Regions from separate parts of the Sinomonas sp. T428B genome, predicted to be linked through region 2. Evidence: predicted binding sites of a transcription regulator. Region 2 holds the regulator's gene; the other holds the start of a gene.
What was found. Region 2 encodes HrcA, which represses chaperone genes, less so after heat shock. Its sites were predicted from a motif close to TTNGCACTCGNNNNNNNCGAGTGCNAA; they were not measured.
Positions count from the first base shown of each region.

Region 1: groES (co-chaperone GroES) is a predicted target of HrcA. The motif match lies at 1,922-1,948, and genes of this name have one in related genera.

Region 1 is NZ_JBRAZR010000001.1:2,745,970-2,749,368, reverse strand. Features, by position in the region: gene ACUYMY_RS12695 (shikimate 5-dehydrogenase) at 1-104, shown strand, start outside; gene ACUYMY_RS12690 (class I SAM-dependent methyltransferase) at 269-1,492, opposite strand; gene ACUYMY_RS12685 (hypothetical protein) at 1,524-1,892, shown strand; gene groES (co-chaperone GroES) at 2,082-2,378, shown strand; gene groL (chaperonin GroEL) at 2,447-3,399, shown strand, end outside.
Region 2 is NZ_JBRAZR010000001.1:1,996,181-1,999,579, reverse strand. Features, by position in the region: gene ACUYMY_RS09215 (DUF3097 domain-containing protein) at 1-534, opposite strand, end outside; gene hrcA (heat-inducible transcriptional repressor HrcA) at 775-1,791, shown strand; gene dnaJ (molecular chaperone DnaJ) at 1,814-2,944, shown strand; gene ACUYMY_RS09200 (16S rRNA (uracil(1498)-N(3))-methyltransferase) at 2,947-3,399, shown strand, end outside.

The DNA.
Region 1 (3,399 bases), 750 kb from region 2:
AGGTCATGACCATCCAGGCGCTCGAGCAGTTCGTCCTGTACACGGGCATCACGCCGACGCCGGAGCAGGTCGCGGCGGCGGAGGAATTCATGCGCGCCCAATAGCGCCCGCCCCCGTTGCGGGGTCACGTCTCAACGTTGCGGGGTCACGTCTCAACGTTGCGGGGTCACCTTTCAGGGATGCGGGGTCACACTGACCCCGCATCGCAGAGAGGTGACCCCGCATCGTTGGGAGGTGACCCCGCATCGCAGGGAGGTGACCCCGGATCTCAGGCGGGCTCGACGACCGCGGCGACCCGGTGCTCGCCGATCCGGGTCAGCACGAGGGTCGCCTTGCCGGTCGCGTCCTTCTTCTGCCCGGCAAGGAGCACCTTCCGCAGCTCGTCGGGCGTGACGGCGGCGCCGCGCTTCTTGATCTCGAGCACGCCGATGCCCTGCTCCCGCACCCACGCGCGCAGGGCCTTGACGTGGTACGGGCGGACCTCGAGGACCTTGTAGGCCCGCGCGAACGGCGTCTCGACGAGCTCAGGCGCGCACACGTACGCGATGTGCGGGTCTAAGAGGTGCCCGCCGATCCGCTCGGCGAACTCGGCCACGAGCCCGGCCCGGATCACGGCGCCGTCGGGCTCGTACAGGTAGCCCTCGAACGGCCCCACGTGCGGCTGCGCGCCGCCGCCGAAGTCCGTCTCGGCCACGAGCTCGGCCGCGCTACCGTGCCCGAGCACGAGGGCCGCTCGGCGCACGGTCGGGCGCCGAAGGGCGTTGAAGTAGAGCGCGACCTCGGCCACGTCGCCGTCGACCGAGACCCATTGCGCCTCGCACCCGGCCGGGACGGACTCGTGCGGCAGCCCGGGCCCGAGCTTGACCCCGACGGGCAGCCCGCGCGCAGCGAGCGACTCGACGAAGGACAGCGGCGGCGAGAACGCCTCGGGGTCCCAGATCCTGCGCGTCCCCGAGCTCGACGTCTCGCGCCGCGCGGGGTCGAGCCACACGCCGTCGACCCCCTCGAGCGGCACCGACTGGGCGTCGGCGTGCACGACGCGGGCCTCCGGGAACGGCATGAGGTTGACGGTCGCGCACGCCGCCGTCGCCTCGTCGACCTCGACGGCGGTGACCTCCAGGTCGAGGGAGGCCATCGCGAGGGCGTCCGCGCCGAGCCCGCAGCCGAGGTCCGCGACGTGCCGCACTCCGGCGTCGACGAACCGGCGTGCGTGCCGCGCCGCGACCGAGAGCCGCGTGGCCTGCTCGAGCCCCGCCCGGGTGAAGAGCATCTGCGACGCGAACTCGCCGAACTTCGTCGCGGCGCGGGCGCGGAGCCGGGCCTGGCTCAGGACGGCGGCGACGAGCTCGGAGGAGTGGCCCTCCTTGCGCAGCCGGGAGCCGAGCGTGAGCGCGTCCTCCTCGCGGTAGGGCCCGAGCGAGTTGAGCAGGTCCCACCCCTCGGAGGTCAGGAGGGGTGCGAGCTGGTCCGGGGCGTTCTCGTCGTGGGCCATGCATCCAGCGTAGTTCGATAGGGTTGACAGCATGGAGACGACCCCGACTGTCCCCCCGTCCGCGCATGGTGGAAGGGGCCTCGCCCAGCTCGCGCGCCCCGTCCTGATCGTGGGCGTCGTCGTCGTGGTCGTCGCGGGCCTGCTCTTCGCCGTCGTCCTGGGCCTTGACGCGTTCACCGCGACGGTGTACTCCGTCGGCGGGAAGAGCATCAGCGACCCGACGCCCGAGGCCGCCGCGCTCCGCGACCAGTACGCGGGTGCCAAGGTCGCCGCGATCATCGGGCTCGTGCTGGGCGCGATCGCCGTCGTGGGTGCCGCCGTCGCGATGTACGCGACGCGCGGCCGGGACGCGGACGACGACGGCGGCGGCCTGAGCTTCGACGAACTCACCCGGGACTAGCGCGAGCGGCAGCGCCCGGAGCGACACCCTTGGCACTCGCCTTGACCGAGTGCCAGCCCGCTCACTAGAGTCGCAGTAGCACTCGGCACCGTCGAGTGCTAACCATGTCAGGCACGCTCCCGGCACCCGCGACGACGGTTGCTTGCCCGGCTCCCTACCCGTGAACCCGTTCATGAAAAGGAGAGATCCGTGTCGGTCTCCATCAAGCCCCTCGAGGATCGCATCGTCGTCAAGCCGCTCGAAGCGGAGCAGACCACGGCTTCCGGCCTCGTCATCCCGGACACCGCCAAGGAGAAGCCGCAGGAGGGCGAGGTTGTCGCCGTCGGCCCCGGCCGCGTCGATGACAACGGCAACCGCGTCCCGGTCGACGTCACGGTCGGCGACGTCGTCCTCTACTCCAAGTACGGCGGCACCGAGGTCAAGACCGGCGGCGCCGAGTACCTCGTGCTCTCCGCCCGCGACGTCCTCGCGATCGTCGTCAAGTAGCGCCGTGCGCGACACCCCGGCCGCCCAGTGCGGCCGGGGTGTCGCGCGTTGCACAGAAGGAGAAGCGAATGGCTAAGCAGCTCGCATTCAACGACGACGCCCGCAAGGCCCTCGAGGCCGGCGTCGACAAGCTCGCCAACACCGTCAAGGTCACGCTCGGCCCGCGCGGCCGCAACGTCGTCCTCGACAAGAAGTGGGGCGCGCCCACCATCACGAACGACGGCGTCACGATCGCCCGCGAGGTCGAGCTCGAGGACCCGTACGAGAACCTCGGCGCCCAGCTCGCCAAGGAGGTCGCGACCAAGACCAACGACGTCGCCGGCGACGGCACGACGACGGCGACCGTCCTCGCCCAGGCCCTGGTCAAGGAGGGCCTGCGCAACGTGGCCGCCGGCGCCGCCCCGGGCGAGATCAAGCGCGGCATCGAGGCGGCCGTCGAGGCCGTCGTCGGCCGCCTCGCGGAGAACGCGAGCGAGGTCTCCGGCCGCCAGGTCGCCAACGTGGCCGCCATCTCGGCCCAGTCCGAGGAGATCGGCGACCTGCTCGCCGAGGCCTTCGACAAGGTCGGCCAGGACGGCGTGATCACGATCGAGGAGTCCTCGACCACCCAGACCGAGCTCGTGCTCACCGAGGGCATGCAGTTCGACAAGGGCTACCTGTCTCCGTACTTCGTCACCGATGCGGAGCGCCAGGAGGCCGTCCTCGAGGACGCGCTCATCCTCATCAACCAGGGCAAGATCTCCTCGCTGCAGGAGTTCCTCCCGGTGCTCGAGAAGGCCCTCTCGGCCTCGAAGCCGCTCTTCATCATCGCCGAGGACGTCGAGGGCGAGGCGCTCTCGACGCTCATCGTGAACAAGATCCGCGGCACGCTCAACGTCGTGGCCGTCAAGGCCCCGGGCTTCGGCGACCGCCGCAAGGCCATGCTCCAGGACATCGCGACCCTCACCGGCGCCCAGGTCGTCTCCCCGGAGGTCGGCCTGAGCCTGGACCAGGTCGGGCTCGAGCAGCTCGGCACGGCCCG
Region 2 (3,399 bases):
CTCCTTCGAGCCCTCGACGAGGTGGTCCACGAGGATCCCGAGCCGGCGCTCGGGCCCGGGCCGGAACTCGGCCACGGCGGAGGCGAGGTCGTCGACGCCGTGGAGCGGCTCCACGACGATGCCCTCGACGCGCAGGTCGTCGCCCCAGACCTTCTCGACCAGCTCGGCGTCGTGCTTGCCCTCGACCCAGATCCTGCTCGCCTTGGCGACCTGCGCGCGCAGCCCCTCGACCCTCACCGACCCGGAGGCCGTCCGCGTCGGCGCGGCGGCAGCGGCGCGGGGCGCCGGCGGGCCGATGCGGACCGGGCGTCCGTCGAGCAGGAAACCGAAGCCGAGCTGGAACGAGCGCGAGCGACCCCGGCGGTCCTCGAGGCTCATGACGTGCATGCCGCCGGACTTCTCGACCCGGATCACGGCGCCGACCCAGCCGCTCTCGGCGTCCTCGAGCACGAGGCCGAGCTCGACCGGCACAACGGGCAGCTCGCGCTTCGGGGGCGCCGCGAGGTCCGCGGGCCCCCATGAGTCGTACGACATCCGCTCCACGCGCACCGGCCTTCCTCGCTCCCGCCGCGCTGGCGCAGGCGGCGCCGCCCGCACGGGCGGCGTGATCATGCTATGGGCTCCGGCCCGGCGGCCCGGGAACCTCGCCGTGGCGGCCGACGGCGTGTGCCCCAGCAGCTGCGGGACGGGCGCCCGCGGGCATAATAGACTTAGCACTTGGTCTCAGGGAGTGCTAACAATTGCCGGGCGCTGAACGGCGTAAGGGGTGAGAGGATGAACGAGCCGCGCAAGCTCGAAGTGCTGCGCGCCATTGTGGAAGACTACGTGCACTTCCGCGAGCCGGTCGGCTCGAAGGCGCTCGTGGAGCGCCACGGGCTCGGCGTCTCGAGCGCCACGATCCGCAACGACATGGCCGCCCTCGAGGACGAGGGGCTCATCGTAGCCCCGCACACGAGCGCCGGACGCGTGCCCACCGACAAGGGCTACCGCGTCTTCGTCGACCACCTCACGGCCGTGCGCCCGCTCTCCCCGGCGGAGAAGCAGGCGATCCACACGCTCCTCGACGGCGCCGACGACCTCGACGACGTGCTCGAGCGCACCGTCCGGCTCCTGTCGCAGCTGACGAACCAGGTCGCCGTCGTGCAGTACCCGCAGCTGGGGCGGGCCCGCGTGCGCCACATCGAGGCCGTCGCCCTCGCGCCGCACGAGGTGCTGCTCGTGCTGATCGCCGACACGGGCACCGTCGAGCAGCGCGTCCACAGCGTCGTCGAGGAGGTCGACCGGGACCGGCTTTCGTACCTGCGCGACCGCTTCATCGAGGGCGCCGCCGGGACCTCGGTCGTCAACCTCGACGCGACCCTCGGCGCCGTCGTCGACGCACTCCCGCCGCACGACCAGCCCCTGGCCGCCGAGCTCGTGCGCGGCCTCTCGGTCCTGGCCGCCTCGACCCGCGAGGACCGCATGGTCATGGCGGGCACCGCCTACCTGGCCCGGTCCAACAGCGACTTCCTGCAGAGCATCTCGCCGGTCCTCGAGGCCCTCGAGGAGCAGGTCGTCCTGCTGCGGCTGCTCTCCGAGATGGCGAGCGACCCGCGCGGCGTGACCGTCACGATCGGCCGCGAGAACCCCTACGACGGGCTCATCGAGACGTCCGTGGTCGCCACCGGCTACGGGCGCACGGACGGGCCGAAGATCGGCGTGCTGGGCCCGACCCGCATGGACTACCCGGCCACGATGGCGGCGGTGCGGGCCGTGGCCCGCTACCTGTCGAAGATCCTGGCCGGAAGCTAGAGGAAGCTAGAGAAAGAAGACCGTGAGCAGCCACTACGAAACCCTGGGCGTCCCGTCTGACGCGAGCGCCGAGGAGATCAAGAAGGCCTACCGGAAGCTGGCCCGCAAGCTCCACCCCGACGTCAATCCCGGCGAGGAGGCGGCGGACCGGTTCAAGGCCGTCACGCACGCCTACGAGGTGCTCGCCGACCCGCAGAAGCGGCGCATCTACGACACGACGGGCAACGAGAACGGCAACGACAACGGGTTCGGCGGCGCGTACAACGGCTCCGGCTTCGCCTTCCAGGACATCTTCGAGACGTTCTTCGGCGGGGCGGCCGGGGGGCAGGCGGGCCCGGCCTCGCGCACCCGACGCGGCCAGGACGCGCTCATCGCGGTCCGGATCGAGCTGCGTGACGCCGTGTTCGGCGTCAACAAGAAGATCGAGGTCGACACGGCCGTGCTCTGCGGCCGCTGCGAGGGCTCCTGCTGCGAGCCCGGCACGGAGCCAGTGCGCTGCGGCGTATGCCACGGCAGCGGGCACATCCAGCGGCCCGTCCGTTCGATCCTGGGCCAGGTCATGACCATGGCCACGTGCCCCTCGTGCCAGGGCTTCGGCACCGAGATCCCGACCCCCTGCAACGAGTGCGGCGGCGAGGGCCGCGTGCGCAGCCGGCGCTCGCTCACCGTCAAGATCCCGGCGGGCGTCTCGACCGGCACGCGCATCCAGCTCTCGGGCCAGGGCGAGGCCGGCACGGCCGGCGGCCCCTCGGGCGACCTCTACGTCGAGATCCGCGTGGCGAGCCACAGCACGTTCACGCGCGAGGGGGACCAGCTGCACGCGACGCTCAGCGTGCCCATGACGGCGGCCGCCCTCGGCGCCGAGATGACCCTCGACACGTTCGACGGCGAGCAGGCCATCTCGCTGCGCCCGGGCACCCAGTCCGGCGACGTCGTCACCCTGCCTGGCCTCGGCGCCGCCCGCCTTCGCGGCGGCGGTCGCGGCGACCTGCTCGTGCAGATCCGCGTCGAGACGCCCACGCGCCTCGATCCCGAGCAGGAGGAGCTCCTGCGCCAGTTCGCCAAGCTGCGCGGCGAGCAGGTCGGCGAGGGCAAGCTCGTGGGCACGGGCGGGGTCTTCGCCAAGCTGCGCGACAAGCTCGGCAACCTCTGACGATGTCCCGCCCGCTCTTCTACGTCCCGGAAGGGGCGCTCGACGGCGCCGAGCCGGGGACGCTCGTCACCGTCGGCGGCGCCGAGGGCCGGCATGCCGCGACGGTGAAGCGGCTCGCCCCGGGCGAGGGCGTGGACCTGGCCGACGGCGCCGGCGTCCGTGCCGTGGGCACCGTCGAGAGCGCCGTGGGATCCGAGCTCGTGGTCGCCGTCGAGCGGGTCGGGCGCGAGCCGGCCCTCCCGTACCGGCTGGTCCTCGTCCAGGCCCTCGCGAAGGGCGACCGCGACGAGCTCGCCGCCGAGACGGCCACCGAGCTCGGCGTCGACGCCGTGATCCCCTGGCAGGCCGAGCGCTCGATCGTCCGCTGGAAGGGCGAGCGCGCCGAGAAGTCGCTCGCGAAGTGGCGCTCGGTCGTGTTCGCGGCCGCGAAGCAGGCGCGGCGAGCGAGCGTGCCG